3 regions of the Pleomorphomonas sp. PLEO genome follow, and region 3 is predicted to be linked to each of the others. Evidence: riboswitches for the same ligand, from Rfam matches in the RefSeq annotation. Region 3 holds a riboswitch; each other region holds the start of a gene.
The links. Region 3 has a riboswitch for cobalamin ahead of AB6N07_RS00660 (energy-coupling factor ABC transporter permease). Riboswitches for the same ligand answer to the same signal wherever they lie in the genome.

Region 1: another riboswitch for cobalamin. It lies ahead of AB6N07_RS07025 (CbtB-domain containing protein); the one in region 3 lies ahead of AB6N07_RS00660 (energy-coupling factor ABC transporter permease).
Region 2: another riboswitch for cobalamin. It lies ahead of AB6N07_RS05495 (ribonucleoside triphosphate reductase); the one in region 3 lies ahead of AB6N07_RS00660 (energy-coupling factor ABC transporter permease).

Annotation. Positions count from the first base shown of each region.
Region 1 is NZ_CP166625.1:1,574,115-1,582,025, reverse strand. It holds gene tcmP (three-Cys-motif partner protein TcmP) at 1-846, shown strand, start outside; gene AB6N07_RS07050 (cupin domain-containing protein) at 1,176-1,655, opposite strand; gene AB6N07_RS07045 (hypothetical protein) at 1,797-2,015, opposite strand; gene AB6N07_RS07040 (PRC-barrel domain-containing protein) at 2,342-3,154, shown strand; gene AB6N07_RS07035 (hypothetical protein) at 3,334-4,068, opposite strand; gene AB6N07_RS07030 (histidine phosphatase family protein) at 4,240-4,791, opposite strand; cobalamin riboswitch at 4,830-4,950, shown strand; gene AB6N07_RS07025 (CbtB-domain containing protein) at 4,978-5,190, shown strand; gene AB6N07_RS07020 (CbtA family protein) at 5,201-5,944, shown strand; gene AB6N07_RS07015 (N-acetyltransferase family protein) at 5,950-6,444, shown strand; gene arr (NAD(+)--rifampin ADP-ribosyltransferase) at 6,500-6,916, shown strand; gene AB6N07_RS07005 (GNAT family N-acetyltransferase) at 6,987-7,577, shown strand; gene AB6N07_RS07000 (hypothetical protein) at 7,574-7,911, opposite strand, start outside.
Region 2 is NZ_CP166625.1:1,240,367-1,252,379, reverse strand. It holds gene AB6N07_RS05520 (trimeric intracellular cation channel family protein) at 1-524, opposite strand, end outside; gene AB6N07_RS05515 (cellulase family glycosylhydrolase) at 708-1,970, shown strand; gene AB6N07_RS05510 (sugar MFS transporter) at 1,971-3,155, opposite strand; gene AB6N07_RS05505 (anaerobic ribonucleoside-triphosphate reductase activating protein) at 3,336-3,965, opposite strand; gene nrdD (anaerobic ribonucleoside-triphosphate reductase) at 3,952-4,149, opposite strand; gene AB6N07_RS05495 (ribonucleoside triphosphate reductase) at 4,173-6,191, opposite strand; cobalamin riboswitch at 6,304-6,506, opposite strand; gene AB6N07_RS05490 (TetR family transcriptional regulator C-terminal domain-containing protein) at 6,822-7,412, opposite strand; gene AB6N07_RS05485 (hypothetical protein) at 7,621-7,848, shown strand; gene AB6N07_RS05480 (DUF2312 domain-containing protein) at 8,010-8,264, opposite strand; gene AB6N07_RS05475 (N-formylglutamate amidohydrolase) at 8,381-9,178, opposite strand; gene AB6N07_RS05470 (DMT family transporter) at 9,303-10,196, shown strand; gene AB6N07_RS05465 (DUF1036 domain-containing protein) at 10,394-10,855, shown strand; gene pyk (pyruvate kinase) at 10,852-12,013, shown strand, end outside.
Region 3 is NZ_CP166625.1:154,257-166,269, forward strand. It holds gene AB6N07_RS00640 (ABC transporter ATP-binding protein) at 1-439, opposite strand, end outside; gene AB6N07_RS00645 (carbohydrate ABC transporter permease) at 436-1,263, opposite strand; gene AB6N07_RS00650 (carbohydrate ABC transporter permease) at 1,260-2,162, opposite strand; gene AB6N07_RS00655 (sugar ABC transporter substrate-binding protein) at 2,381-3,610, opposite strand; gene AB6N07_RS00660 (energy-coupling factor ABC transporter permease) at 4,005-4,682, opposite strand; cobalamin riboswitch at 4,712-4,917, opposite strand; gene AB6N07_RS00665 (solute carrier family 23 protein) at 5,201-6,496, shown strand; gene AB6N07_RS00670 (winged helix-turn-helix transcriptional regulator) at 6,515-6,961, opposite strand; gene AB6N07_RS00675 (zinc-binding alcohol dehydrogenase family protein) at 7,062-8,075, shown strand; gene AB6N07_RS00680 (SDR family NAD(P)-dependent oxidoreductase) at 8,203-8,979, shown strand; gene AB6N07_RS00685 (FadR/GntR family transcriptional regulator) at 9,134-9,895, shown strand; gene AB6N07_RS00690 (autotransporter domain-containing protein) at 10,087-12,013, opposite strand, start outside.

The DNA of each region.
Region 1 (7,911 bases), 1.4 Mb from region 3:
ATCAAGACATATCAAGGATCGTTTATCGAACTAGCGCAGACTATTCTCAGGGATATACCCCGTCGCGCATTTTCTTTTTTGCTAATCGATCCAAAGGGCTGGCGAATTGAGATGGATCGCATTGCGCCGCTGGTAAAGCGGCCAAACAGCGAAGTCGTCTTCAATTTCATGTTCGATTTCATCAATCGCTTCGTTAACGTTTCAAGTCCTGGAGTCGCTGCCAGCCTTGACGCACTATTCTTGGAACCAGGCTGGCGCCAATGCCTCAGAGAACCCACCCCGCAAGGGAGAGCCGAGTCCGAACATCGGAAAATAGTTCTTATAGAAGCCTTTTCGGGCACATTAGCGCGAATTGGCAACTATCCATTTGTTGCGGAGACCACTGTCCTGAGACCCACCGTAGACCGACCGCTCTATAGTCTGATCTATGGAACCCGCAGCCCGGCTGGGCTAGAAGTATTTCGGGAATGTCAGATCAAGGCACTGCGCAAGCAGGACAAAGCACGTGGAGTCGCCAAGTTACAAGCATCCGTAGCAGCTAGCGAGCAGGCAGAGTTATTCGAATCTTTTGCTCAAATGGCGCCCGACCCAGCCGAAGCCTATCTGGCGCAAGAACTGATCAACGCTAAAGCATCGCTGCTGGATCTGGTACCAGCGGGACCATCGATTGCGATCTGGGGTGACATTTGGCCCAGAGTACTCGGGCGCCATATCGTAAGCCGTTCACAACTCAACGCCGTCGCTAGCGATCTACGGAAATCGGGCCACCTGAACTTCCTGGACTGGGCTCCCCGCAAACGATCACCGGACGATCACTATCGGGTCCAGCGCGCCGAACAAACATGAAGCTTCCAAACTTCGCGGAACATTCCGCGCGACACAGAACAGCGGCGACAATCCATCTATGTAAATCTTTGCCCGCCAATCTCATTCCTCGGGCGGCTTTGCCTCCATGCCGTCATCTGGTACACGACGACGATGAGCGCCACGAACGCGGTGCCGCTGATCACCAAGCGGTGAACAGTGATGTGGAGAGCCAGAGGCGATAGTTCGCCGACCGCCGCCCCCGACCAAACGCCTGCGCCACTCCCTGTCGACACCGAGCAACGCGTAGTAAAGATCGGTCGGCCATCGGCGTCGCATCCCAAAACGATGGCCAAGCATGAAGCCCCCTGTCAGCCGTGTTCGTCGGGCGCCTGCTTTGGCTGTACCGACCAGGTCGCTGGTTTGTCGGCTTTGTCGGACTCCGCTGCCGCTGCCGTCGCCTGCACCTTGTCGGGTTTGTGGTGGGCGGGGGCGTAGATCGCGTAGACCTGCATGGGCTTCGTGCCCATATTGGTGATGTTGTGCCAGGTGCCGGCGGGAACGAGGACGCACCAACCGTCCGACACATGCTTTTCAAACGTCAGCTTGTTCTTGGCCTCTCCCATCTGCACGCGACCGCTGCCGGAGTCGAGACGCAGGAATTGATCGGTCTCCGGATGCACTTCAAGGCCGATGTCGCCGCCAACGGGGATCGACATCAGCGTCACTTGCAGGTAGCGGCCGCTCCAGGCAACTGAGCGGTAATTGGTGTTTTCCTTCGTCGCGCGCTGAATGTCGAAAGTTTGCGGCTGCGGACCAATGTCCTTGATCCTGCTACCAATGTTGTCCATGGCTGACCTCCCTGAAATGGTGCGATACTTCCCCGCCTCTTATTGCCCTCGGCAATTGAGTATTCATCGCGATGATAGAATCGCGACATCCATCGACCGAGGGTAGGCCCGGAAAATACTCAGAGCCCGCACGAAAAGGACTTAAGTCCGATAGTCGTATGTCAGTCTGTAGGTAGCGCCGACGAGGTTGAGGCGTCGGGATGGCACCGAGCGATCTGCCCGGTTCTCGTCGAGATCGATCGGCCCGTGCCGTTTGACGGCGGCGCTGGCGATACCCTTGAGGATGGCGCCCCTGAGATCGCCCTTCCGACAGGCGAGGCCTTCGGCCCTGAAGGAAGGATAGCCCGGCCCCTCTGGCAACGATGAAAACGCGCCAAACCTTAGTAATCAAACGTATTTGTGAGTAATATCCGAGCCTTCACCGCAAATTCGGCGAGGAATACTGTCTTCATCTAGCCATGGGGTAACCTCAATTTTCAGCGGTTACTTAAAATGGCTACAGGAGAATTTACCCCCAAACCGCTCAGCACTGGCTGCCTCACTGGCCATCGGACTTGCCGCGCTCGGAGTGTCATCGGTTTTGCCCTGACATTGAAGGTGGGGTCCACGGTCGCGATACCGGCCAAAGGTTGGCGCCGATCAACGGCGTTCCCTCGCGGCGGTTGCACACTCCAAGGAGTCCCGACATGTTATGGAATGCCTCCAAGATTAAGGGCTACGCCATCGCCGCCAGCGACGGCGATGTTGGCACCGTCAGCGACCTGCTGTTCGACGATGAAAGCTGGCTCATCCGCTGGCTCGTCGTCGAAACCGGCGACTGGCTCACCCACCGCAGGGTGCTTCTCCCGACGTCAACGCTGGGACACGCCAATGAGCGAAGCCGGGAGTTCTCGGTCAAGCTGACGATGCGGCAGGTCGAAAATAGTCCGGATATCGACACCGAGCGGCCGGTGTCGCGGCAAATGGAAAACAACATCTACGGCTACTATGGCTGGAGCCCCTATTGGGGAAGCGGCCTCTATATGGGTGGCGGTGGCTACGGCAGCGTGATGGGCGCACCCATCCTGGCACCAGAGCCGGATACACTGCGTTTCGAGAACGAGGTGCTCGAGGCGCATCGGCGGCATGATGATCCGCACCTGCGCAGCGTCAAGGCGGTGGACGGCTATCATATCCATGCCACCGATGGCGATATCGGCCATGTCGAGGACATGCTGGTCGAGGAAGCGGACTGGAGCATCCACTACCTCGTGGTCGACACCAAGAACTGGTGGCCGGGGCAGAAGGTGTTGATCTCGCCGCGCCTGGCCAAAGACATCAGTTGGGCGGACAAGACCGTTGCCCTGAGCGTCGACCGGCAGGTGGTCAAGAACAGCCCGGTCTACGATGCCTCAACGATCGTCGATCGCGATTACGAGAACCAGTTCGGCACCTATTACAGCGGGTCCGACGCGGGCCCCTTCCACAGGCGGCCTCCGCTGAATGGTCTGCATCCTTGATTGCCAAGCGCTCGGCGCTCTCGGCGGGTTTGATGCCGCCGGGAGCGGCCACTTTGCCAGACGGATCCTCGGACGCGGCAAGCTGAGGATGGTCGCGCGCTCGCGGGCACGTCTTTCTCGACGCCTCGCCTTTGGGAGTCCATGGGAGTCCACCCGCGCCTATGTGGACTCATGCCTCCTCATGCTCCCTCGCCCACCAGCCCAACCCGCAGGCTCTTGTTGCAAGCCCTCATCTCGTACACCGCGACGATCAACGCCACGAACACCGCGCCGCTGATTGCCGTGCCGAGGTCGATGCTGTGGAGGTCGTGGGCCAGAAGATTGGCGGCGGCGGTGCCGGCGGCGACGATGAACACCACCGCCAGCCAGTAGAAGCCGAGGTCGGTGTAGAGGCCGTTGCGCCCGATGGTGAGCAGGAAGCCCAGGGGAATGGCGAACACCACCATCGCCCCGAAGTTGCCGAAGCCGAGCGGATAGGCGGCCGCGTCGCCCCCCACGCCGCCGAGCACGCCGGCCATGAGCAGGGTGGCCCAGTAAAAGCCGGCCACCGGGATGAAGTCGCGCTCGTCGGCCGACGGTTCGCGGAGGCGCCAGACAATCACCGTGATGGCGAGCAGCAGGCACAGCACCGGCACCGACGCCAGCCTGACGTGGAGATCATGGAGCGCGTTGGCCACGTTGGAGGCGGCGGCGACGCTGAGGATGACCGCCGCCCAGAAGTAGAGCGTGCTGGTGTATTTCAGGAAACGCTCGGCCAGCAAGACGAGCGCCAAGTCGCCGAGCAGATAAGGCAGCCCCTTGAGATGGCCGAGACCGAGCCCATCGGCGAGAAAATCGCCGAGGCTGGCGCCGAACACGCTCGCCACGGCAAGCGACAGCCAGTAGATACCATTGATCTTCGGAAGGCATCTCATGATGTCACCCCTTGGTTTCAGAGTCGGACCGAAACTCTCAGTGGCGCGAGGGAACACCACGAATTGGCAAATTCAATGGTGAGGCTGTGGCGATTTGTCGTAACCCGTCATAATTGAGCGCCCAGCAACACACCGATACATTTACGGCAACCGGCCGTCGCAACGGGTAAGCTAGCTCAGCCTGAGCGACCACCGGTCGCCATGGCGCGTCAGCTCGCAGGCCGACCAGGGCATGGGATCGAGGCGCCAGATCATCGACAGCGGCGCCTCGAGCGCCGCCGTGAGGGCGATCCTGACGATCGTCGCCGGGCACAGCGCTACGATGGCCCCCGATCGTTCCTCCAGCCCGGCCAGCCAACCGCCGACCCGGTCCCGCGCGCTGGAGATGGCTTCGCCGCCATGCGGGGCCGCCGCCATATCCATTCGCCAGACCTCGAAGCCAGCGGGATCAGCGCCGGCGATCTCAGTCATCGTCCGGTTCGCCCAGTTGCCATAATCGAGATTGGAAAGCGCCTCGGCCACCTCGGCCGGCACCCGGACGGTGGCGTTGGGGCCAATGGCGATTTCGGGTGCGTGGATAAGGTGATCGGCTTCGCTAAGGCAGCGGCGCACCGTCTCCGGCAAGCTCTCGAAGGTCAGGTCCAGCCGATCGCGGCCCGGAAAGCGCGGGGCGCGGCGGTCGTTGTCGGTCGGCACTGTGATCAGCGTCAGGCGAGCGGCCATCCCCATTCCTCATCGATCATTTGCGATTGACAGGCATCGGCACTTAGCGGAGGGTGAGCGACGATGTTGAGCGGAAGCCGGTGAAACTCCGGAGCGGTCGCGCCACTGTAATCGGGCTGAAACCCGAGAGCCAGACCTGTTCGCCATCCTTCTGTCATCGGGACGCGCAATCCCAGGAGGCTTTCCATGTCCAGCATTTCACGCACCGCTCCCCTGTCGCCGCCGGCCGCCATTCCGCTGGGCGAGGTTCTGCCATGGGCCGTGTTCGCCGGTCTGCTACTGATGCTGGCGGTGTATTTCGTCGGCGCCGAGGAAGGCGCGACCTCGCTGTTCAACAGCATGTACGTGCATGAATTCGTGCACGACGGCCGCCACCTCCTGGGTTTCCCCTGCCACTGAGGCGTCTTTCATGACTGGAAAGCTTTTGCTGCGCGGCATGATTGCCGGCGTGGTCGGTGGCCTCATGGCCTTCCTGTTCGCCCGCCTCTATGGCGAGCCGCTGGTCGATTTCGCCATCGCCTTCGAGGAGCAGGCCAGCCACGCGGCCGGAGAAGCCGCCGAGCCCGAGCTGGTCAGCCGGGCAACGCAGGCCGGCCTCGGCCTGCTCACCGGCGTCATCGTCTACAGCGCCGCCCTCGGCGGCATCCTGTCGCTGGTGTTCGCGCTGGTGCTCGGCCGCTTCAGCGCCCTCGGCGCCCGCCCGCTCGCCGCGCTGCTGGCACTCGCCGGTTTTGTCGCGGTGATCCTGGTGCCGGCGATCAAATACCCGGCCAACCCGCCAGCCGTCGGCAGCCCGGAGACTATCGTCATCCGCACCCAGCTCTACTTCATCATGCTGATGGTATCGGTCGCGGTGATGATCGTCGCCTTCGCGCTGGCGCGGCAGACTTGGGCGCGCCTCGGCGCCTGGAATGCCGTCCTCCTCGGCGGCCTTGCCTATATCGCCGTCATGGCGGCGGTGATGACGCTGCTGCCCGAGATCAACGAAGTGCCGGAAACCTTCTCCGCCGTCATGCTTTGGCGCTTCCGTCTGGCCTCGCTCGGCCTGCAAGCGATCATCTGGGGCGCGCAAGGCCTGTTGTTCGGCTTCCTCGCCGAGCGGCTGCTGTCCGGCGCGGCTCCCCAGGGCGCGCGCCGCCTCGGCCGCGCGTAAACCGCATGCTCGACATCCATCCGGCTAGGGTCGCCGACCAGGGAAAAATCGTCCAGCTCTGGCACCGGGGATGGCACGAAGCGCATGCCGCCCTCGTGCCGCCCGAGGGGTTGTCCTTTCGCACCGAAGGCCACTTCGCCATCTGGCTGAAAGAGGCGAAAGACGCCTTCTACGTGGCGAGGGACGGCACCGAACTCATCGGGTTTGTCTCCGTCAAAGCAGCGGAAGTCGTCAAACTCTATGTCGGCACATCCGCCCGTGGAACCGGAACGGCGCATGCGTTGTTATCGTTCGCGGAACAGCTTTTGTTCGCCGATGGGGTGTCGGAGGCCGAACTGCTTTGCACGGCCGGCAATAGCCGCGCCGAAAGGTTCTATCAGCGGGAGGGCTGGCACCTCACAGACACCTTTGACGATGCGCTTTGGATGCCGAAGGGCGTCAGCCGGCAATTCATCGTAGCGACCCATCGCTTTCAAAAAACCCTGATACCGGCGACCTGAAGGCTCTCTGTGCCAACGGCGGCGGCGTCAACAATAAACGGGGAGCCTTGTGCCTATGTCAGCTTCGGCCAGCGTGTTTGCGCAATCCTTCTTCCACGGAACCAGGGCCAACCTGCGGCCGGGCGACCATATCGTCGTCGGTCATTCTTCGAACTTTGGCACCCCTCAACCGCTTTCATGGGTCTATTTCTCGGGCACGCTGGACGCGGCGATCTGGGGCGCCGAGCTTGCCGCCGGCCTTGAGCCCGAGCGCATCTATGTCGTGGAACCCACCGGGCCGATCTTCGACGATCCCAATCTGACGGACAAGAAATTTCCCGGAAACCCGACGTTATCCTATCGCTCCCGCGATCCCCTCAGGATCATCGCGGAAGTGACCAAGTGGCAGAGCCATTCGCCCGAACAGGTGCGGCAAATGAAGGAAGGCCTGGCGCGCCTGGCGCGTGAAGGCGGCCAGCCCATCATTGACTGACGGGCAAGCGACCGCCCCTCTGACCAACCCCACGCTTGGACACCGCCTGCCGCCGCGATAAGGGATATCGATGACCCTTCAAACGCCTCCCTCTCGCCACGAGACCGATCGCCTGGTGCTGCGCCCATTCGCCGACGGCGATTGGGGCCAGTACGCCGATTATCACGCCCGCCCCGAGGTCTACGCCTATCTCTATGCGCCGCCGCCAACCGGGGACGCCCTGCGTGAGAAATTCGACCGCGTGCTGGCCGCCCGCTTCGAGGGCGACGGCGATGTTTACCGGCTGGCCGTCACCGTGAAGGCGGGCGGCGCGGTGGTCGGCGAGGTTCTGCTCAAGCTGGCCAGCCGAGACGCACTTCAAGGCGAGGTGGGTTACATCTTCAACCCCGTTCACGCCGGCAAGGGCTACGCCACGGAAGCCGTTGCCGCCCTGCTGCGGATCGGCTTCGAGGCCATCGGCTTCCATCGCATCTTCGCCCGCCTCGATAGTGCGAATGCAAGATCGGTGGCGGTCGTCGAGCGGCTGGGCCTGAGGCGCGAAGCGCACCTCATCCAGAACGACCGGTTCAACGGCAAGTGGGGCGACGAATATATCTACGCCCTGCTCAAATCCGAGTGGATGCAACGTTCCAACCAAGGGGCGGCCTTACGCGGCAGTTAGATCGAAGCCCGCGCGACAAGCTCATCGAATAGGTCGTCGATCGCCCGCTCGTCGGCGGCATCGACGATTCTGAGCCCGCCCTTAAGGGCCGCATCCTTGAACGCGGCATTTTCCCGCAAGGACCGATCGATGAAAGCGTCAATCAGGCCACGTTCGGCGCCGTCGCGCTGCTCATAATCGGCCGCCGACCGCATGCGCCCGCGCAGAAACGCGTCATCGGCATGCAACAGCACGCCAAAGATCTCATCGGAAACAATGGGGGCAATGTACTCGGGCCTGAGCGCCGCGCCCTCCAGCACGAACGGCCGCCCGGCGTCCCGCTCCACCTCGATCC
Region 2 (12,013 bases), 1.1 Mb from region 3:
ACGGCCACCAGCACGGATGGCAGGTGATAGTAGTCGCCGACCGACACCATCAGGGCGCCAATCAGCGCCGCCAGGGCGTAGATCTCCTTGTGCAGCACCATCGGCGTCTGCGCCGCCAGGATGTCGCGGCCAATGCCGCCGCCGATGGCGGTGATCATGCCGACGACCGCGGCCATCAGCGGCGACAGGCCGGCCTCCATCGCCTTGCGCGTGCCGACAACCACATAAAGCCCCAGGCCCAGCGCGTCGAACACGGCCACCGGCGCGGCAAGACGGGCGATCTGATTGTGGGCGAAGATGCAGCAGAAGCCGGCGGCGCAAGAGATTGCGAAATAATGCCAGGTAACGAAAGCCACTGGCGGCACGGCGCCGATCACCACGTCACGCATGATGCCGCCGAAGGTGGCGGCAACGAAAGCCAGGAAGACGATTCCGAACGGATCGAGCCGCCGCTCCACGGCGCGGGTTCCACCACTGAGGGCGAAGGCGAAACAGCCGACGAAGTCGACCAGGGTGAGGAACATGACGGGTCTACCGATATTGCCGGGCGAGCGAATGCTCGCGCCGGGATTTAATTCTGATTGCCTTCTCTCACGTTGGCACGCCTGACGGAAGACCGTCCCCTTCCGTACGGGTGCATTGCGCCAACGGCCCGAGCCCTGCATGATCGGGCACCGCCGGTTCGGTCCGGCCGGAGGAGACCGCCCATGCCCCGCCTCCATCGCGTCCTTAGCCTCGCGATGCTCTGCCTTGCCGCTTGCGTTTCCCTTGCCATGGCGGCGCCTCAACTCAAGCGCGGCATCAACTTCGAGGTCTGGCAAACCTGGATCGGACGCGACGGTTTCCTGGCGCCCGGCTTCGACCGGGAAAACTTCCCCGACTGGATGGCGCGCATCGATGACCGCCAGTTGGCTCGCCTGAAGGCCGAGGGCTTCGATTTCGTCCGTCTCGATATCGATTCCGCCGCCATGCTCTGGGCGGGCGATGACGGCGCCGGGCCGCTGATCGACCACGTCGTAACGGCAACGGCGCGTCTTCAGGCGCTGGGTTTCGCGGTGATCGTCGACCTGCACCTCCTGCCCGCCGACGAGGAGCGCCCCGAAGGCCTTGAAGACGTGCTCGGCACCAACGATCACCCGCCGGTGCTGTGGGACCGCTATCTCGGCCTCGTCACCCGCGTCGCCGCCCGCCTCGCCGTCTTGCCGCCGGACCTCACCCTCCTTGAGCCGATCAACGAACCCAACCAGGACTGGAACTCCCATTTCGCCCTGACAGATCGCTGGCCGGATCAGCTCGCCGCGCTGAGGGCCGCTGCCCGCGCCGCCGCGCCAACGCTGACCCTGGTGCTGACCGGTGGACGATCGGGCCTTATCGACGGGCTCATTCGCCTCGATCCAGCCCCCTTCGCTGACGACCCCAACATCGTCTGGACGTTCCACTATTACGAGCCGATGGCCGTCAGCCACGCCGGCCGGCCATGGCTCGACGATGCTTCGCGCTATCTGACGCATTTGCCCTACCCGGCCGCGCTCATTGACGATGCCACCGGCAAGGCACTGGCCCGCGACGCCCGGCAGCGCATCGCTAAAGCCGTCACCGCCCCCAAGCAGCGAAAGGCACTCAACGCGGCGGTTGGCAAGACACTTGCTGATTACCGAGCCTCCGATGCCGGCCCGGCGACCATCGCCACCGATTTCCAGCGGATAAGCGACTGGGCGGCTGAGAATAACATTCCGGCCGATCGCATCCTGCTCGGCGAGTTCGGTGTCTATCAGGACGGTGCCGACCCGGCTGCGCGGATCGCTCTCATCGAGGCGACGCGTGCCGCCGCCGAACGCCAGGGGTTCGCCTGGGCGATCTTCACCGCCGGCCTGACGAGCGCGGACAAGGCTTTTTCAGTGATGGGCGACGGCAAGGCCCTTACCCTCGAACCGAAGGTGAAGGCGGCGCTCGGCCTCGCCAACAGATAGTCAGCGGCGGACGACCCGCTCGCCGAGGAAAAGGAAGACCGCGGCCGCGACAGTCAGGATCGGCAGTGCCGACATCGCCATCCAGAGCCCGGCATGGTCGGCCAACGCACCGATCGCCCAGGGGATGACCAGGATGGAAAGGCCGCTGGCCAGCGAGGCGCGCGCCGTTGCCAGCTCACCGAACGGACCGGCGGTGACGATGGCCTTGGTCAGCGTCAGCGGATATTGCAGCGCGCAACCAAGGCCGACGGCGAACAGGCCAATCACCGAAAACGTCAGGCTCGGCGAGCCCCAGAACAGGAAAAAGGCCGGCACCGTGAGAACCGCCGACAGGTAGAGCGCCCGGGCCGCCGTTATCCGCGTCAGCACGAAAGCCGACGACAGCCGGCCGACCAGCATGCCGAGCGAGAAGGCGCCGGCGGTAATCGCTGCCGAAGCGATCGGCACGCCCTTGACGCGGGTGAGGAATTCCGTCGCCCACACCAGTACCGACTGCTCGACACCCACGAAGGCGATGATCGTCAGCCAATAGAACCAATAGGCCAAAGGCAGACGGCCGCCACGCGCTCCGTCCACGGCGGCCGGTGGTGTTTCCGCCGCCGGCATCGGCACGCCACGCATGAAGAGGAGCAGCAGGCCAGCCAGCACAACGCCGAACAGCAGCGCCGTCCGCCAGCCGAGGCCGATGGCGACGAACAGCCCCACCGCCATCGCCGCCGTCAGCGAGGCGACGTAGGAGACGCCGTTGGCCTCACCGATCGCCACCGAGCGATTGGCGCCGTGCCAATCGGCCAGCAGCGTCGGCACGACGATCAAGATAAGGCAGCCGACCGCCCCCATCACGAAGCAGCCGAGGATGCTGACCACCGGATTGGGCGCAAGGATGATGGCGAGCGCCCCGAGCGCCATACCAGCCAAGCCGACCATCACCGACCACAGTCGGCCGTACTTGCGCGTCAGTCGTTCACCGATGAGGCCCGAGACGATCAGCCCGGCCGCCACGGCGGCTGGATGCAGCGTCACCACCCGGTAGCTAAGGTTGAACTCGTCCTTCAGGAAGGGGATGATGTTGCCCTGAATATTCAGAAAAAAGGTGAACTGGGCGAGCGCCAGATAGGCGGCCCAAGTCAGCCGGTCGCGCCGAATGGGCGTCGGTACGGACGGGGTGCGCGAAGGGACGGTCATGGAGATCCACATGAAGAAGGCGCCCTCCGCCACCGGTGACCGGCGGTCGGCTTGACGCCTCCTTTGAAACGATACAGAAAACTAGGCTGGCGTTGGCGGGCTGTCAAGCGGACAGCGGCACGCCGCGCAGCCGTCCGCGCCACGCCGAGCCAGCTCGCTTCCAACTCGGCGCGCGCCCGATCAATAGGCGACCAGCAGTTCCGCGTCCTGGCAGCCCTTGCTCCGGAATGGCTGCCGCCGTGTCGGCGCCAGACCCAGCATGGCAAGATCAGCATCGAGGTGAGCGAGATCGGCTTCGGCAAGCAGCGACGGATGCACGGTGGTTCGAACCTCAAAGGCGACGCCGCTTCCCGCCAACGCAAGGAGGCTTTCGCGCGCCCGCGTCCCGCTTCCCACCACTCCCGTGACGCGCTCATAGTCGGCAAACGGCGCCTTGACGTCGAAACCGACCCAGTCGAGGTACGGCAAAAGGCGCGCAAAGCGATCGGGATAGGGGCCGGCCGTATGCAGGCCGACCCGGAAACCCAGCGCTCTCACGGCGGCGACGGCTTCCGGCAGCATCTTCTGCAAAGTTGGCTCGCCTCCCGAAAACACCACGGCGTCAAGGAGACCTCGCCGTTTCTCAAGAACCGACAAGACCGCCTGCCAGTCCGGCCCGGCACCACGGCCGGGCGGGATCAGGTCGACGTTGTGACAATAGCGGCAGGCGAGCGGACAGCCTTGGCAGAATACCGTGGCAACCAGTTCGCCCGGCCAGTCACAGGTCGACAGAGGCGAAAATCCGCCGACCGCCAGATTATCGACGGGCATCGGCAAGGCTCTTGCCTTCCGCGAACGCGGTCCGTTCGGCGAATTCGCTTTTCTTGCCCTTGTTGAAGGACGAGACGGGGCGGTGATAGCCCATCACTCGCGTCCAGATTTCGCAGGGCTGGCGCTCGTCGTTGGACAGAAGGGCGGCGGCATCGTTCTTGATGGCAGAAAGCGGCTTGTTCATCTGAAGTCTCCTTCGCAAATCGTTCACTCGGCAGCGGCCTGCTTCTGGGCAAGCCTCTCGGCATCGCAGATCGGACAGAATTCATGCTCTCCAGCGAGATAGCCGTGCTTTGGGCAGATGGAGAAAGTTGGCGTCACCGTGACGTAGGGCAGGCGGAAATTTTCGAGAGCTCGCCGGACGAGCTTCTTGCAGGCCTCGGCTGACGACACGCGCTCGCCGAGATAGAGATGGAGCACGGTGCCGCCGGTGTAGCGCATCTGAAGCGGCTCCTGGCGGCGCAGCGCCTCGAAGGCGTCGTCCGTAAAGCCGACCGGCAACTGGCTGGAATTGGTGTAGTAGGGCGCATCCGGCGTGCCTGCCTGTAGAATGCTCGGAAAGCGTTTCTTGTCCTCGCGGGCGAAGCGGTAGGTCGTGCCTTCCGCCGGTGTGGCTTCGAGATTGTAAAGGTGCCCCGTCTCCTCCTGAAAGGCGACGATGCGGCTGCGGACATGGTCGAGCAGACGGATGGCGAAGGCCTCGCCCCACTCCGTCGTGATGTCCTCGGTATCGCCGGTGAAGTTGCGGATCAGTTCGTTGACCCCGTTGACGCCAAGCGTCGAGAAATGATTCCGGAGCGTGCCGAGATAGCGCTTCGTATAGGGAAAGAGGCCGTCGTCCATCAGCCGCTCAATGGTCTTGCGCTTGATCTCCAGGCTGGTGCGGCCGATGGCCAGGAGTTCGTCCAGGTGGCGCAACAGTCCGGTCTCATCACCCTTATGGAGGTAGCCTAGACGGGCGCAGTTCACCGTGACGACGCCCAACGATCCCGTCTGCTCGGCCGAACCGAACAGACCATTGCCGCGCTTCAGAAGCTCCCGAAGATCGAGCCGCAACCGACAACACATCGAGCGGACCATGTTCGGCGTCAGCTCGGAATTGAGGAAGTTCTGGAAGTAGGGCAACCCATATTTGGCCGTCATCTCGAACAGGCGCGTGGCGTTGTCGCTCTCCCAGGGGAAGTCGGGCGTGATATTGTAGGTCGGAATCGGGAAGGTGAAGACGCGTCCCTTGGCATCGCCAGCCGTCATCACCTCCATGTAGGCGCGGTTGATGATGTCCATCTCCGCCTGCAGATCGCCATAGCGGAAGTCCATCTCGGCGCCGCCGATGACCGGCACCTGATCTTTCAGGTCATCCGGGCATACCCAATCGAATGTGAGGTTGGTGAACGGCGTCTGCGTACCCCAACGCGAGGGGACGTTGAGATTGTAGATCAGTTCCTGGATCGATTGCCGCACCTCTTCATAAGTCAGCTGATCCTTGCGGACGAAGGGAGCCATGTAGGTGTCGAACGAGGAGAAGGCTTGGGCGCCAGCCCACTCGTTTTGCAGCGTGCCGAGAAAATTGACGATCTGGCCGACGGCGCTCGAGAGATGCTTGGGCGGCCCCGCCTCCACCTTGCCCGGCACGCCATTGAGGCCTTCGGTGAGCAGCATGCGGAGCGACCAGCCGGCGCAATAACCCGAGAGCATGTCGAGGTCGTGGATGTGGATGTCGCCGTCGCGATGCGCCTTGCCGACTTCCGGCGGGTAGACGTGGCTGAGCCAGTAGTTGGCCGTCACCTTGCCGGAGACATTGAGGATGAGACCGCCCAGCGAATAGCCCTGGTTGGCATTGGCATTCACCCGCCAGTCGGCGCGTTCGAGATACTCGTCGATCGAGGACACCACGTCGACGACAGTGTTGGCGTCGCGGCGAAGGCGCGCCCGCTGCTCGCGATAGACGATGTAGGCGCGCGCCGTCGCAAAGTGGTTGGCCGAGATCAGTACCTGCTCGACGACGTCCTGGATCTCCTCGATCGACGGCATACGCTCGGCGAAGCGGTGGGCGATCACCTTCACTGCCTGCATCGCGAGGAGCTGGGCCTCGGCGCTGGAAAACTCGCCACTTGCGGCACCGGCGCGCTCGACGGCGGAACGAATCTTGTCGGCATCGAAGGGGGCGAGCGCGCCCGATCGCTTGAGGACGCTGAGAGGCGGCTTGACTGGAGATATTTCCGACATCGTTCCCTTGCACCGAATTCAGGGCAGAGAACGGAAGGAACGCAATCGACAACGGCGGAGACGGACTCCGGCCGTGCGTCGACGACGATCCACCGGTGCACCCCGCCCGAGGACAAATCAACTCGGCTGGGGCAGGTCTCCTGGCTCACGGGTCATCGCAACCGTTCCGTCTTCCCAGTACCCTAGGGCACCAGTGACTTCCGTGGAACGGGCACTCGCCGCTGACAGTTGCGGGGGCAGCGCCGGACTCGCACCGGCTTCCCTCTTGGCTCCAGATGTTGTGGCATCTGAAGAACCTCAGCTCAACAACTAGTATTTCGTGCCTCACGAGTCGGGTCAATGAAAGACGCTCGCGGTGAGCGGTTCTACCTATACGGCCTGTGAACGGATTGTGGATCGCTGGCCGAGCGCGCCCATTCGACGGGCTGACCCAGCCGGCCCCGCACATGCAAAAAGGCGCCTGCCACCCACCGATCATCGGTCGTTGGCGCGGCGCCTTCTTTGAAACGATACAGAAAACTAAGCTGGTCACACGTACAAGGGTACGGAACATATCTGCTCGCGCCCTAAGTCCGGATTTGCCCCCCAAAAAACACGAAGACTCCCGGCGAACACCATATCCGCAGCAGCCTATGGCTTGCCGCGGAAAACCGTGTCAAAGGCGATCCGTTTGAAGCGATCGAGCGGCTCCGGGCTGCGCTCGACTTTCATACGCAGGATCGCCCCTTCCCATGAGGTCAGCAGGAACTCGGCCAAGTCCTTGGCCGGGAACTGGGTGTCGATCTCTTTTGCTCTCTGCCCTTCTTCGATGCAGCGCTCGAACGGCTCCAGCCACTCCCGGTAAATCGCGGCCAGCCGCTCGCGCAGCACCTCGCTTGCCTGCGACACCTCGATGCTGAAATCACCGATCAGGCAGCCGCGCAGATAGCCGTCGGCGGCCAGGCGATCGGTAATGATATCGAGATAGCGGAACAATCGCTCGCGCGGCGTCAGTGTGTGGTCGTTGAGCGCCTCTCCGACCAGCTTTCGCGTGTGCGAGAAATAGTAGTCGAGCACCTCTCCGGCGAAGGCTTCCTTGGAGCGGAAGTGATTGGTGAAGGAGCCCTGGGGCACACCGGCGTCGGCGACCACGTCGCGCACGCCAGCCGCATGGTATCCCTTGCGGAACATCACCCGCAGACCCGCTTCAATGATGTCGTTCTTGTTCGATGGTCTCGGCATAGCTTGAAAATACGTACGTTCGTATTGATGGTCAAGTATACCAATTGAGCGTTGCGGGAGACTGCCCCGACACTCAGCGGCCGTGACGCCTGCTCCGCCCATGGCAGGGTCTCCACAAACAGAGCACGGCTTTTTGCCGGCGAGCCAGGCGACGTCTGGCAATTTAGGCAGAGCCCACGCGGCTCTGCGCGCGAGCCGCTATCCCAAGATGCTGTTCGTCGGCGATCCAGGAGCCCTCGTCTCGCCGGATTTCGCCAAACGCTTTGCAGCCAATCTCGAGAATTGCGAAGTCGTGCCGGTCGGCGCTGGCGCCCATTATCTCCAGGAAGATCATCCCGAAACGATCGCGTCCGGCGTGAGCCGCCTGATCGTCGCAACCACCCAACAGGCGTGCCGGGACCTAGAGAGTACCGGCCGAAACCTGAAACAGGCATAATTGGGCGATTGATTGAATTACGACCCCAAGCACGGTGGGCTTGCTGAGCCCACCGTATTCTCTGGAACCACGCGATGCCGGAATGGCCGGCCCTCGCTGCGCCGCATCTTCCACCACGAGACGACCCGCCGTAACGGACCATGTGGCGGCGCGGCCGCGCCTCAGACCATGCCGAGGGCGTTCATGTAGAGTTCGAGGATGGCTTCCGCCTCCTGGCGCTCATCCGGATCCTGCTTGCGCAGTTTTAGGATGGCCCTGACCGCTTTGACGTCGTAGCCGCGGCCCTTGAGCTCGGCCATCACGTCCTTGATGTCGTCCTGGAGCGCGGCCTTTTCTTCCTCGAGCCGCTCGACGCGTTCGATGAACTGCCGGAGTTCACCCGCCGCGACGCCGCCCTGCGATTCTGCCGATTCCATGCTCATGGGATATCTGTCCTGCCGATCTTGTCATTGGGTCCGGGCGGGGCTGCCGCCCGTGAGGCCGGCATGAAGTCCGAACTTCATGGGCCCGTCAACCATTTTCAAGCGTCCATTCACACGCCTGGCTCGTCGGCGCGCGATCGGTAAAAGACGGCGTCGCGCATCGCCGGCCGGCCCGCCAGCGGCGCGACCACCTCGAAAATCGTCTTCGCCCAGTGGTTTGCACCCGCCTCGTCGGCGATGTGATCCTGTCGCACCTCGATGAGAAGATGGGCAAGGCCGCGCGCCGTGCCGTGGTGATAGAGCGTATCATTCTTGAGCGCACCATCGTAGGGCTCGTTGTCGCCCACCTTGAGGCCGCGCGCCCGGAAGGCGTCGAGCGACGGAGTGACCATGCGGTCGTCGCTGTCCCAGAGAATCGCCATGTCCCAGGGGCGAGGAACGCCCTTCCAAGCCGGCGTGAAGGAATGGATGGACAGGATCACCGGCGGTACGCCAGTGCCGATCATCCGGTCGACCAGCTCGGCAATCGCCCGGTGATAAGGCCGGTGGAAGCGCTCGATACGTCGCTGCCGTTCGGCGGCGTCGACGCCGGCATTGCCTGGTACGATCGCCCCGTCGGAAAGCCGCATCACCAGCGTCGGGTCGTCCTCGCCGCGATTGGCGTCGATCAGCAGGCGCGAAAAGCGGGTCAAAAGGGCCGGCGCGCCGGTGAAGGCGGCGAGGCGACGGACAAGCCATTCGGTACCGATGTCATAGGCGATATGGCGCTCGAATTCTGCCGCCGGCAGGCCGAGATCGCCATAGGGCGGGGGGACCCGGTTGGACGCGTGGTCGGCGATGATCAGAAGGCCGCCAGCTTCGTTACCGGGCAGAAAAACGAAAGGGGAGTCGTCCGTCGGGTCCTGCATGGCTAACGATCCTAAATGCTGATATCGGTCGGATAAAGTCGAGATCCGTCCACTGGCCCACCGATCGTTCGACCGTTGCACATTCGCCGCGGTCCGCCCGGAGGCCGCCCCTCCAGGTCCGTTCATGTCCGCTGCCAGATCGCTGCCGCTATCCGCCCGCCCCGGTGAGGTTGTGGCCTTCCTCGCCCTCTGCCTGGGCGCCGTCGCCATGGGCATATCGCCGATCTTCGTCCGCATCGCCGACGTCGGCCCGTTCGCCAGCGCCTTCTGGCGCGTCGCCCTGGCAGTGCCGGTGCTGGCCATCTGGGCGGTGAGCGAGGGCGGCAGGGGCGCGCTTCTGGCCGCCTTCCGTTCGAGGGCCATCTGGCTCGCCGGTTTCTTCTTCGCCATCGACCTGTTCTTCTGGCACCTTTCGATCCTCCACACCTCGATCGCCAACGCCACCTTCCTGTCGTCGATGGCGCCGATCTGGGTGTTGCTGTTCTCCGGCCTGTTCATCGGCGAAAAGGTCGGCCGGCGCGAGGCCGGCGGCGTCATCGTCTGCATCCTCGGCGGCGCCGTGCTGCTCGGTGGCTCCTACACGCTCGATTCCACCAAGCTGATCGGCGATATCTACGGCATCGGCACCTCCTTCGGCTTCGGCACCTACTTCCTCGCCATCCGCGCCGCCCGCCGTGAGCACAGCACTGGCACCGTCACTTTCGGCGCCACCACGGTGACGGCGCTCTGCCTCGGCATCATCGCCTTTACCTTCGAGCAGAAGCTGCTGCCGTCCTCGCTGGCCGGCGCGGCGACGCTCGCCGCCCTCGCCTATGTCAGCCATATCGGAGGGCAAGGGTTGCTTGCTTTCGCCCTCGGCTATCTTTCCGCCGCCTTCTCGTCGTTGGTCATTTTCATGGAAGTGATCGCCGCCGCCCTCCTCGCCTTCCTGGTGTTCGGCGAGGCGATCGGCTGGAGCCAGGCGGCCGGCGGTCTGATGATCCTGGGGGGCATCTGGATCGCCCGGCCGCGATCGTGACAGACGCCCTCGGACACGACCAAAGACTGGAGCGTAAGCCCTTGAGGATGCGTGTTAATGCTGGAGCCAGACCGGACACGGCGGAACAGTGCGGGAGCTTGCGTAATTATACGTTGACATTTTGCCGTAGGTCACGCGATAAGGCGGGGCATTCTCCGATGAGCACCGGACAAGGATCGTTGGCGAGCGGAAAACCGATGGCGGCAGATAGGGGACCGGTACGACGGACGCGGCCGGCGATTTTTGCCGCGGCGCTGTCCTTTATCGCCCTCGCCGCGGCGACACCCGCCAAGGCCGATCTCAGGCTCTGCAACAAGACCGACGGTACCATTTCCGTGGCGATCGGCTACAAGGCCGCGGACGGCTGGCGCTCCGAAGGCTGGTGGAATATCGGCGGATCGAAATGCGGAACGCTGCTGACCGGTGCTCTCGCCTCGCGCTATTACTACCTCTACGCCGTCGACAGTCAGCATGGTGGCGAGTGGGGCGGCAAGGCGTTCATGTGCACGAGACGCAAGATGTTTACCATCGGTGGCGTCGAGAACTGTGTCGCCCGAGGCTATGAGCGGACGGGCTTTTTCGAGGTCGACACCGCCGAACAACGCAGCTGGACCGTACACCTCTACCAGCCGACCCAAAAAGGAAACGGGGCGAAATGAGACGAAACCGCAAGGTCAAGATTCTTGCAACTTTGGGCCCCTCCTCCTCCGACAAGGACATGATTGCCCGGCTGCATGAGGCGGGTGCGGATTGTTTCCGCATCAACATGAGCCACACCAATCACGAAAAGCTGCGCTACTACGTTTCGACCATCCGTGAGGTCGAGGCCGAAGCTGGGCGTCCTATCGGCATCCTCGCCGACCTGCAGGGCCCCAAGCTGCGCGTCGGCACCTTCGCCAACGGTCCCGTGTTCCTGGAGATCGGCGCGAAATTCGCCTTCCATCGCGAGAAGTTCGACGGCGACGTCACCGGCGTGACGCTGCCGCATCCGGAAATCATCGACGCCCTCGAGCCTGGCCATCGCTTGTTGATCGACGACGGCCGTCTCCGGCTGCGCATCGTCGAAAATGACCGCAAGCTGGCGATCGCCGTTGTGGAAGTCGGCGGCAAGATCTCCGACCGCAAGGGCGTCAGCCTGCCCGACACCGTTCTCACCTCGGGCGCCCTGACCGAGAAGGACCGCGCCGATCTCACCGCCGCGCTCGAAGCCGACGTCGACTGGATCGCGCTGTCCTTCGTGCAAGGGCCGGAAGACCTCATGGAAGTGCATGAGATCGTCGACGGCAAGTGCGGCGTCATGGCCAAGATCGAGAAGCCGCAGGCCGTCAAGCGCTTCAACGAGATCCTCGAACTGTCCGACGCCATCATGGTGGCGCGTGGCGATCTCGGCGTCGAGTTGCCGCTCGAGCAGGTACCGAGCGTGCAGAAGAGCATCACCCGCACCACGCGCAAGGCCGGCAAGCCGGTGGTCGTCGCCACCCAGATGCTGGAATCGATGATCCAGTCGCCGGTGCCAACCCGCGCCGAGGTGTCCGACATCGCCAACGCCGTCTTCGAAGGCGCCGACGCGGTGATGCTGTCCGCCGAATCGGCGGCCGGCGCCTACCCGGTCGAGGCGGTTCAGACCATGAGCCACGTCGCCGAGGAAGTGGAGAATTCCGAGCACTTCCATTCGATCCTGGCCGGTCAGCGCGGCGAGCCGGATGCAACGCCGGCCGACGCCATTTCCGCCTCCGCCCGCCAGATCGCCGAAACGCTGGGCATCGCCGCCCTCGTCTGCTTCACCGCCTCCGGCGCCACCGGCCTGCGCGCCGCTC
Region 3 (12,013 bases):
GGCTCATGGCCACGCGCTGGCGCTGGCCGCCGGACAGCTCCCGCGGATAGCGATCGAGGAGGCCGGTGAGGCCAGTGGTGACCGCCACCTCGGCGGCGGCCTTCTTCCGTTCAGCCTTCGAAACGCCATGTACCCTCAGCGAATAGGTGAGGTTCTCTTCCACGGTCATGTGCGGGTAGAGGGCGTAGGACTGGAACACCATGGCGACGTCGCGCTTGCGCGGCGGCAGGGCCGTCACCACTTCGCCGGCGATCGATATGTCGCCGCCGGTGATCTTTTCGAGGCCGGCCAGCGAGCGCAGTAGCGTCGACTTGCCGCAGCCGGACGGGCCAACCAAAGCGACGAAGCTGCCCTTGTCGATCGATAGATCGATGTCTTTCAGGGCGTGATAGGCGCCGTAGTGCTTGTTGACGTTGGAGAATTCGATCTGCTTGGTCATTTCAGGGCTCCGGAGGTCAGGCCAGAGACGATGCGCCGCTGCAGCAGCACGAAGGTCGCCAGAATGGGCGTCACGTAGATCGAGGCGAAGGCCATGATCCGGTTCCATTCGTTGGTGTTCGGGCCCATGAATGCGTTGAGGCCAACCGAGCTGGGCTGCAGCTCGATCTCCTGGATCAGCGACTTCGAATAGACGAACTCGCCAAAGGCCTGCATGAAGATAAGAATAGCGGCAACCAGGATGCCGTTGCGGGCGAGCGGCAGCACGATCGACCAGAAGGCCCCAGCGCGCGAATTGCCGTCGACCAGCGCCGCCTCCTCGAGTTCCATCGGCACACTCATGAAGGTGGCGCGCACCAGAACGATGAAGAAGGGCATGCTCTTCGCCGCGATGGCCAGGATTACTGCCGTGCGCGGAAAATCGAGAATGCCGGTCAGCGTGAACAAGACGAAGATCGGCGTGATCATCAGCGAGGCTGGCAACACCTGCAGCATCAGGACGAGGAACAGGCCGACATCGATCCAGACGTTGCGATAGCGCGCCAGCACATAGGAGGCGCCAGTGCCGAGGACGGCGATCAGCGCCACCGAGCCGAAGGCGATCACCGTCGAGTTCCAGAGGAACTGGCTCATGCCCTTCAGCTGGAAAACGAAGGGGAAGATCGACCACTGGGGATCGTCCGGCCAGAAGGAGGGCGGCGTCGCAAACATCTCCGAGCCGGTCTTCAGCGCGGTGATGTACATCCAGTAGAGGGGGAAGAGATAAACGGCGGCGAGCAGCAGCGCGAAGACGAGCAGCAGCCGGTTCTTGGTGGTCTCGCTCATCCTCTTACCTCATGGCGGGTCGACCGGACGTAGTAGACGGAGGCCAGCATCACCACGACGATCATGATGACCGAAATGGCCGCGCCCTTGGCGAAGTCGTACTGTTTGAACGAGAGGTCCCAAGCCCAGTATTGGGCGACGTTGGAAGAGTTGTTCGGTCCACCGGCGGTGATGGCGGCGAACAAGTCGAACTGCTGCAGTGTGAAGATGAGGCCCAGCGAGATCAGCGCGCCGATGCTTGAGCGCATCATTGGCAAGGTGATGGTCCAGAAGCGGGTGAGCGCGCCGGCACCGTCGAGTTCGGCCGCCTCGTAGAGATCGGCGGGGATCGACGACAGGCCGACCGACAACATGATCATGTTGAAGGACGTGCCGAGCCAGATATTGGCAATGATCACGCTCCACAGGGCGAAGGCCGGGTCGGAGCGCCAGAAGACATTGCCGGAGATGATGTGCAGCTGGTGCAGTACGAAGTTGAAGACGCCGAAGTCGCCCGACAGCAGCCAGTTCCAGACGGCGCCGACCACCAGGCCAGGCATCACCCAGGACACCAGAAACAAGCCGCGCAGCCAGGAGGCGCCGGGAAAATTCAACCAGAAGAACAGCGCTAGGGCGAAGCCGAGCAGAAATTGGCCGGCAATCGAAGCGGCGAGGAAGGTCGCCGTGTGGCCCATGATGGGCCAGAATTCTGGCTGGGCGATCAACTGGCGATAGTTGTCAAAGCCGACCCACGGGCGAATGAAGCTGCCAAGGCTGAACATGTCCACGGCCTGGAAGCTCATCACCACGTTGTAGACGAGCGGCACGCCCGACAGCACGATGAGAAAGGCCAGTGGGATGCCGATCAGGCAGAGGTCAAATCCTCGGCCATCGACGAGACTGGAATAAAGGCGTCGCATCGGTCCTCCCCGCATCCGCGCCACGGCAGGCCGCCAGCACGGAGCATCGCCCCTGCCAGGCGGTGCGGTCAACAGAATGTGGTGGCGCCCCGGCCTAGATCGCCGCGGGTCCTGATGGACGCACGACGATCTAGTCTCTTGCTATCGCACCGGATGGTCCGAAAATCGGATTCCACTTTTCGGTCCGATGCTTTGGGCCGGAGCGCCTTTCAAAGAGATCAGCCGAGAATGCCCTTGATGGTCGTGGCGGCCTGATCGAGTGCATCCTTGGGGCTCGCCTGGCCGGTCAGAGCCGACTGGATGGCGTCCTGGATGGCCTTGGAGATCTTCATCCATTCGGGATGCGGACCGCGCGGCTGAGCGTATTTCAGCTGCTCCATGAATACCTTGACGGCTGCGTCTTTCTTGGCGTCGCCGGTCGGCGGTATTTCGATGTTGGCGCGGGCGGCGAGCTGGCCCCAGTCGGGGAAGACGCGCGGATCCTGCGACACGAAATACTCAAGCGCCTTGAAGGCTTCGTCCGGATGCTTGGAGCTCTTGAAGATGGCCCAGTTGAAGTCGCCCATGGCCGACGAGCGGGGTGCCCCAACCTCGGGAACTGGCATGAGCGTCACGCGCCAATCGAATTTCGCTTCCTGCGACATGCGGTTGAGTTCCCATGGCCCAGAGATGACCATGGCTGCATTGCCGGAATTGAAGGTGCCGGTGGAATCCCACTGGCCACGGGTCAATGTGTCGGGCGAGGCGAGCTTCTCATCGAGCAGCGTCTTCCAGATGGTCAGCGCGCGGACAGCTCCATCGGTGTTGATCTTGTCATAGCCGCCGCCGGTCATCTGCGCCCAGGGCAGGAACTGGAAGGTGCCTTCCTCCGAAGCCTTGGCCGAGAAGGCGATGCCATAGACGTTCTTGGCGGGATCGTTGAGCTTGCGGGCGGCGTCGACCATCTCGTCCCAAGTCTGCGGCGGCTTGTCGGGGTCGAGGCCCTTCGCCTTGAACATGTCGGCGTTGTAGTAGAGGGCGATGGTGTTGGTGGCCTTCGGCACGCCGTAGAGCTTGCTGTCCCAGGTAACGGAAGCCAGCGGACCGGGGAAATAGTCTTCCTTGTGAATCACAGCCGACTTGGCGATGCGGTCGGTGAGGTCGAGGAAGACGCCGTGCGAGGCGAAGAGCGCGTGCTCGGGATTATCGATGGCGATGATGTCGGGCGCCTGGCCCGTCGAATAGGCGCGCATCGCCTCCGACGTCACGTCGTCGAAATGGATCTGGCGATAGACGACCTTGATGTCGGGGTTCTTCTCGCCGAACTCCTTGGCGAGGTTGAGGCCCGGCTGCGTCTCGCTGTCCTGGCACCAGATGGTAATGGTGACGGGATCGGCGGCATATGCCGCCATGCCAAGCGTCGCGGCGCCGGCGTAGAGCACCGCTCCCAGGATTGCCGATGTCTTCATGCTCCCTACTCCTCCAGTTGGCCGACCGGTTCCGGCTCGATGATGACCGGCGGGACCGAGAACGGTGAACGGCGATCCGGCAGATTGTCCTGATCTCGAAGAGCCATAACCTACCGTTCGCCATCCATGCCTACCGACATGACAATGACGTCCGGGGCTCTCCAGTCGGGACAGGATTTTCCTCCCTGCCTGCTCGCTTCCGTAAACGTTTACGACGTTATGCGGAAAGGCTCGCAACTGTCAAGACCGCCAGACGTCGGCCAACGCATACGATGACCGATCCATGCCTCATCCGGCCACAAGAACGTCCATCAGCACAGCGACCTACAAATGCAAACCGCGCCGCTCCGGGTTATCGGAGCGGCGCGGCAAGGATGCGATCAACGCACGGCCGTCAGGCGGCGTCGTAGAGGCGGCGTTCGACGAGGAAGCTGCCGCGCAGGCCATTGAGAAGCTTGGCGCCGGCGAGCACCGCGAGATCGACCAGCGGCTCGACGATGATCACCAGCATGTAGGCGCCACCGAACGAACTGATGGCGGCAAAGTTGCCGACGGTGAAGCCCTGTCCATAGAAAGCCCAGAAGCCAACCCAGGCTACGATGCCCGCCTGATAGGCGGTGGAGAGGGCCAGGGCCTGCCGGTACTTCAGATCAACATAAGGCGTAGCCGGCGCGATGATGCCGCGAGCAAGCGCCATAAGTCCGAACAGCGGCACCAGGAGCGTTGTGACGTTCATGCCGTATTGCGGCAGATCGAAAGGAGCGAAGAACAACCCCTGGACCAGGAGCCCCAGTGCGAGACCAATGGCCGCGGGCGCCGTGCCGAAGATCAGGAACAGCGTCGAGCCGAGGATGAGATGCACCTCCGAGACACCGACCGGATAGTGCGGCAATACCTCAAAGAAGGAAAAAACGAGAGCCGTCGTGGCGGCACTGCGCAGGCCAAGCGAAATGGCACCGCTCTCGCGCACCGCCTGCCAGGCGAGCTTAACGCAGTAGCCCGCCGCGCCCGCTGCCGTCAGATAGCTGAGCCATAGTTTACCGTCGGCCACCAGGCCCGGTTCGATATGCATATCAGTCTCCTTTTCCGTCTCACCCGACGGAATCCGATTCTGTGCATGGCCGGTCTCCTGGCTCGTGGATCGCTGCCTGCCGTCCGCCTTCCCGGGATTCCCAGTGGCATTTTGGACGGAAGCTCACCACGCACAGTCGCGGGGGCGGCCGGGGCTTCGGATCGTGATCCTTCCCCATTCCCGTTTCATCCCGGCGGCCGCATGCCGCCGGAACACCTTGCACGGGGCCAACTTTCGGCAATCCACCGCCCCTGTCAAGACGATTCGGGTGCGCCGCCCCTTCGACCATAGGGCCGATTCCACCGATTTTTCTGTGGATTACCAATGGGTTGAATTCTGACCATCTGGTAAAAATACGCGTTTTCGCGTTCAGAAACAGTGTTCCCTCCATTGAGCTGCTGACAACGGTCGCAGAAGGCCGCTCTTTCGCCTTCGCCGCTCCTGGAGATAGTGACCATCTCGCCTTTCCCATGCGACCGCCCACGGGGGACGGACCTGGGACAACAGACGAGACAATCATGACAAAAAGCCCAACCGAAGGCTGGTTTCCGCGCTGGAAACTGACCGCCGCCGATCGTGTCGCGCCGGATGAACGCCTGCCCTGGCCGCAGACATTGATCGCCGGCTTCCAGCACGTGGTCGCCATGTTCGGCTCGACGGTGCTGGCGCCGATCATCATGGGCTTCGACCCGAATGTCGCCGTGCTGTTCTCCGGCATCGGCACACTGATCTTTTTCCTGGTGATCGGTGGCCGCGTGCCATCCTATCTCGGCTCGAGCTTCGCCTTCATCGCCGTGGTGATGGCCGCCTCCGGCTATTCCGGCACCGGCCCCAACACCAACATCTCGGTGGCGCTCGGCGGCATCATCGCGGCCGGCGCCGTCTACGCGCTGATCGGCCTTGTCGTCATCAAGATCGGCTATGGCTGGATCGAGAAGCTGATGCCACCGGTCGTTACCGGCGGCATCGTCGCCGCCATTGGCCTCAACCTGGCACCGATCGCCGTCAAGGGTATCTCGGCCACTGGCTTCGACCGGAGCGTCGGCCTTATCACCATCGTCGCCGTCGGTGTCGCCGCTGTCTACTTACCGGGCATGCTGCGTCGTATCCCGGTGCTGATCGGCGGCCTCGTCGGCTATATCGTCTATTGGCTGGGGGCCGCCTCTTTCGGCGACGCACCGATAGACTTCACCAAGCTCGACGCCGCGCCCTGGTTTGGCCTGCCGACCTTCACCGCCCCGACCTTCTCGACCAGCGCCATGGCGCTGATCGCACCTGTGGCGGTCATCCTGGTTGCCGAGAACCTTGGACATATCAAGGCGATCGGCGCCATGACCGGCCGCAGCCTCGACCCCTACATGGGCCGCGCCTTCCTCGGTGATGGCCTCGCCACCATGCTGTCGGGCGCTTTCGGCGGCACCGGCGTCACCACTTACGCTGAAAACATGGGCGTGATGGCGGTGACGAAGATCTACTCGACGCTGATCTTCGTGGTGGCGGCGGTGATCGCCATCCTGCTCGGCTTCTCGCCGAAGTTCGGCGCGCTGATCGGCACCATCCCCGGCCCGGTGATCGGTGGCCTGTCCATCGTCATCTTCGGCCTGATCACGGCCACCGCCGGCCGGATCTGGGTGGAGAACAAGGTCGACTTCTCCGAGACCAAGAACCTGATCACCACGGCGGCGGCGGTGATTGCCGGCGCTGGCGATCTCACCCTCAACATCGGCGGCTTCACGCTGGGCGGCATCGGCACCGCAACCTTCGGCGCCATCCTGCTCTACGCGCTGCTCGATCGCGGCCCGAAGCGGGCCTAGTTGGGAAAACGGCTCCGATCACTCGATCGGGGCCGGATCGAACTTCGCCCACTGGTGCCCTCCGGTCGTCTGGCCGGTCGGCGCCGGTGGGTTTTGCTTTTCACGCGAATCGACGCCCTTGGGCTTACCGAAGCGGCCGATATTGGCATCGCCCCAGGCTTTCAGCGCCATCAGGACCGGCTCCATTGAGCGACCGAGTGGCGACAATGAATATTCCACCTTGGGCGGCACCTGCGGATAGACGGTGCGCACCACCAATCCATCCTCCTCAAGCTCGCGCAACTGGTTGGTCAGCATGCGCGGCGTGACCGATGCGAGGATGCGACTCAGCTCGCCAAAGCGCAGTGTCCGCTCCAGCAGGTGAAACAGGATCACCGACTTCCATTTGCCGTCGATGAGGCCAATGGCCGCCTCAACCGAACAGCCGGGCGCACAGTCAAAGCGTGAATGCCGGACCTTGGCCATGACACTATCCTTTTCCGCAGTATCTGCGCTTTTTGTGCGTATTGGCTATTAGCGATCATAGGCGCAACAATCGCTCATATCCATAGCAGAGGAAGTAGCCATGAAAGCCGTCGCCTATCGCCAAGCTGGCCCTATCGACCGTTCGGACTCGCTTCTCGATGTCGAGCTGCCTACACCGACGCCTACCGGGCGCGATCTGCTCGTTGAGGTCGCCGCCGTCTCGGTCAATCCCGTCGACACCAAGGTGCGCGCCAGCTCCGCCCCAGCACCAGACTCTTTCAAGGTGCTCGGCTGGGACGCCGTCGGCCGCGTCGTCTCTATTGGTAACCAGACAACCGGTTTTCAGCCCGGCGACGAGGTTTGGTATGCCGGTTCGATCGCCCGCCCCGGCGCCAACAGTCAGTTCCATCTGGTTGACGAGCGCCTCGTCGGCCGCAAGCCAAAATCGCTCAGCAACGCCGAGGCCGCGGCTCTGCCGCTGACAGCCATCACCGCGTGGGAGATGCTGTTCGACCGGCTCGATGTGCAACGCAAGGTTACTGGCGCAGCCAACGCCATTCTCATCATTGGCGGGGCTGGCGGTGTCGGCTCGATCGCCGTTCAGCTCGCCCGAGCGCTGACCGATCTCACCGTCATCGCCACGGCGTCACGCCCCGAGACGGCGGCTTGGGTGAGCGAACTCGGCGCCCACCACGTTGTCGATCACGCGCGCCCGCTGGCCGAGGAAGTGGCCGCTCTCGGGATCGGCGCGCCAGCCTTCGTTTTCTCGACCACCCAAACGCATCACCACCTCGGCGAGATCGCCAAGCTTATCGCGCCGCAGGGACGCTTCGGTCTGATCGACGATCCGGAGGTGCTCGACATCACCGGCTTCAAGCGCAAGGCCGTATCGGTGCACTGGGAGCTGATGTTCACGCGCGCGCTATTCGAAACGCCGGACATGGAAGAACAAGGCAAGCTGCTCAGCGAAGTCGCTCGTCTCGTCGATGCCGGACAGTTGCGCACGACGCTCACTGAGGTGCTGCGGCCAATCAACGCCGATAACCTCCGCCGCGCCCACGCGACCATCGAGAGCGGTCGGGCGCGCGGCAAGATCGTGCTGGAAGGATTCTAATAGCTTGATCCAAAGGGTCATTGGTCTCGGTGAATTGTTACGCGGTTGTCTTCTTTGTCGCTTAGCAGGTCGCGATAAGCCGCCAACGGTTGAGGCGGCCGCGCAAGCGACAGGGGAGCGATAGCCGATGACCAGCCAGACTACATATGCCAGCTATCCCAGCCTCAAGGAGCGCAGCATATTCATCACCGGCGGCGCCAGCGGCATCGGGGAAAGCCTCGTCCGGCATTTCAGCTCCCAGGGCAGCCGTGTCGCCTTCGTCGATATTGCCGAGGAGGCTGGGAGAGCACTGGCAGAGGCGATCGGGACCGAGGGAAACACGCCGCCTCTATTCCTCCCCTGCGACCTACGCGATATCGAAGCGCTGAAGGCAGCCATTGCCCAGGCGAGCGCCGAGATCGGACCGATCAGCGTCTTGTGCAACAATGCCGGAAATGACGATCACCATCGCGTTGAGGATGTCGATGTGGGTTATTGGGACGATCGCATGGCCGTCAATCTCCGCCACCAGTTCTTTGCTGCCCAAGCCGTCATTCCGCAGATGCGGGCGCTCGGTGGTGGATCCGTGATCAACTTCGGCTCCATCACCTGGATGGTGGGCGATCCCGATTGCTGCGCCTATGTGACGGCCAAGGCCGCAATAACGGGGATGACGCGGGCGCTCGCCCGCGAATTCGGCCCCTATAATATCCGTGTGAACTGCCTCGTTCCCGGCTGGGTGATGACCAAACGGCAAATCGAGCTGTGGCTGACGCCCGAGGCCGAGGCGCAGATCGACCAGAGGCAATGCCTGCCGGGTCGACTGCAGACTGACGATATCGCCCGCATGGCACTGTTTCTCGCCTCCGATGACAGCCGCATGTGCACCAGCCAGCAGTTCATCGTGGATGCCGGGTGGGTTTAGGGGGAAGCTATTCTGGCAACGAATTCGTCAGGACGGTGCAGCGACCAAGTGGCACACATCGAACAGGATATATCTTGTTACCTACCAATAGTTGACGAGTTTCATGTAGAATAATAATATCAATATGATGATATCCTGTAGGGGGCGATAGAACATGCTTTTCAACAGTTCGAGCCCGCAGGGATCGGCGAGTGTTAGCGTGCACGCGAAGCTACTCAATCTGCTTGGACGCAGCATCGTGCGCGGCGAGCTTCTGCCGGGCGACCCACTGCCCAACGCCGACGATTGGAGCGCGGCGCATGGCGTCAGCCGCACGGCGCTTCGCGAGGTCATCAAGGTGCTGGCCGGCAAAGGTATGGTCGAAGCGCGGCCGAAGACAGGGACGCGTATCCGGGCGCGTGCTGACTGGAATTTCCTTGATCCCGATATTCTCGCCTGGCGTTACGGCCCTCAGTCAACCTTCGAGGAGGCCCGGGCGCTTTTCGAATTGCGCCGTGCCATCGAGCCGAGCGCCGGCGCGATTGCAGCCCGGCGCGCCAGTGAGGAGCAGATCGCAGCTCTCAAAGAGAGCTATGAGAGGATGGAGCGGTTCGTCGACGACAACGAGCGGTTCACCGAGGCGGATCTCGCATTTCACCAGAACATTCTGCATATGACCGGCAACGAACTGTTCGGCTCCCTGGCGAGCCTGATCGCCACAGCCTTGCTGATCAGCTTCAGACTGTCAGATGACAATCCTTATGGCCAGCGCCCTTCACTCCCCTTGCATTTGGGGGTCTACGAGGCGATCGCCCAACGCGATGCCGAAGCCGCAAGCAGCCGTTTGATCGAGCTGATCGACCTCTCGGAGGCTGATGTCAATCGCTCGCTGTCGGCACGTCGTGAGCGCGAAGCTGAAAGATCGCGCGCACCTTGAAGCAGTGCCACGCGGACGCAGTTGCGGATGCTGTGTGGCATGGATCGGCGCGAGACACTACAAGGCCCCTCGCGCCATCCCACGATCGCAGCTTTACAAAGGGCCTTATCTTTTCCAGCGTCGCCATACCATCGCGCCCCTCAAGGCAGGATGGATCTGCCCTTGAGAAAAGGCAGATCCGCTTATCCTGATCAGAACTCGACCTTGAAGTTCACTTTCACAGCGTGGCTTTGTTCATTGTCGGCAAACTGGCCGGAATAATCGGCGCTCAGTAGCGTCTGCTTGGTTAGTGCCAGATCCATGCCGAAATTGAGCCCCAGCGCGTCCTTGGCAATGGGGACGCCGGTACTGGTGAAGTCGGCGCCGGACTTGAACGTGAGCTGCTTCTCGGTCGCAGTGTCGCCAAAGGCGTGCTGCCAGCCAATCATGCCACGGACATGCCCTTCCACCGCGTCCAACTGGATCGGCACCGATGCGCGCAGGCCAACGGTGGAGAAGCTGTTGTTCCAGCTTTGATCATCGCTCGACAGCGCCGCCACGCTACCGCCATCCTCCGAGAAGCCATCCGTCTTCAGATGGACATAGGCCAAGCCTGCAAAGGGCGAGAGGTCCAGGCGGTCGAGCTTTATCCGATAGTCGACCTCGCCAAAGGCTTGGGCGGTCATCGCATCATACTCTGCCGTCAAATGCTCGGCAAAAGCGGGGAAGACGACATCTCGCTTGGTCGAGATCTGATGGCGGCCATAGGCCGCACCGAAGCGCAGGCCGAAATCACCGAGCCGCGTGCCGGCATAGGTGCCGATCTCGTAATTGTCGCTATCGCCGGAAGAGCGGCGTTGGCCGACATCGAAGCTGCCACGGCTATAGCTGCCGACGAAGCCGAGACGCCACCTGTCGATCGGCACATCGACGCCAGCGATGAGGCCGTGCAGCGAGCGATCGAAGTCAGCGGCATCGCCGGTGTTGCCGTGCTTGCTTGTCGAGGCCAACGCCTCGCTCCAGAAGGCGGGGCCACCGGCATCTTGAGCGCTCTGCCCGTCCTTGACGGAGGGAAGCTCGGTAGCATCGAAGGCGGACTGGAGGCGACGATTGGTCGCCTCACGCAGGAAACGACTGTCTTCCTGAAGTGCGCCAGCGATATCGCTATGTATTTCGCCCGAAAGCACGTTTCCATAGGGGCGGAGATATTTGTAGAAGGCCACGCCTCCCTGTCCATTGCCCGGCACACTCTCCTCGCGATTAAGAACGTTGAGCGACCAGCCATCCTTCGTATACCGAATTGAAAGGCCTTCGACCTCCTGCTCGGCATCGAGCTTGAGGTTGCCTATGGTCTCGACCTCACCTGTCAAAAGATTGGCCCGCATCAGTTTCTTGTCATCATTGTCGGTGGCGAAATACATCCAACCATCGAGGATCTTGCCGCCCTGTGCCTGGTCGACCACCGCGGAAAGCGGGATATATTTATTGAAGCTGAAATCGGCGAGATTATAGACCGTGAGTTCGGTGGCATTGTCGTAGGCGATGCCATAGGCAAGGCCCTTCTCGGCATCGATGGCGACCCAACTGGCGATATCATGAACGCCATGCGGCGGATTGAGCGCATAGGCCTTGCCGGTGAAGCTCAGAGTCTCCGCATCATAGATGGCGAAAACCGGATTGCTGTATTTGTTGCCGGTCACCGGATCGCGGTTGCTGGAATCGAGAGAAATGTAGAGCAAACCATTGGCGTAATCGATGTCACCGATATGGTTAAGGCCGACCCGCGACAGCTCGGAAGGGATCTGCAACTGTGAGGCGATGGCGTTCTTGTCGATCGTGATCGTGTTGAAGGTGTCGTCGGCGATTTCGAGCGAGTGGGTGCCCGAGAAATACCAGCGGCTGCCGTCGGTGGTTACGCCCTGCCCACGCGCCGCATCAGCATCGTTACCAGCGAAGAAGTTTCGCTCAACCATGATCCAGGGCTCCTGGGCGAAAGCCACCGGAGCCGTCAGGGTAATCAAGCCAAAACACATCAGCTGGATTTTCGCAGCCGAGATGATCAGCGCGGCGTGCCGGCCGACGGCTTTCCCCGTGCAGGCGGTCATGCCCGCGGCGCGCTGCCGGGTCTGCCGATAGTCG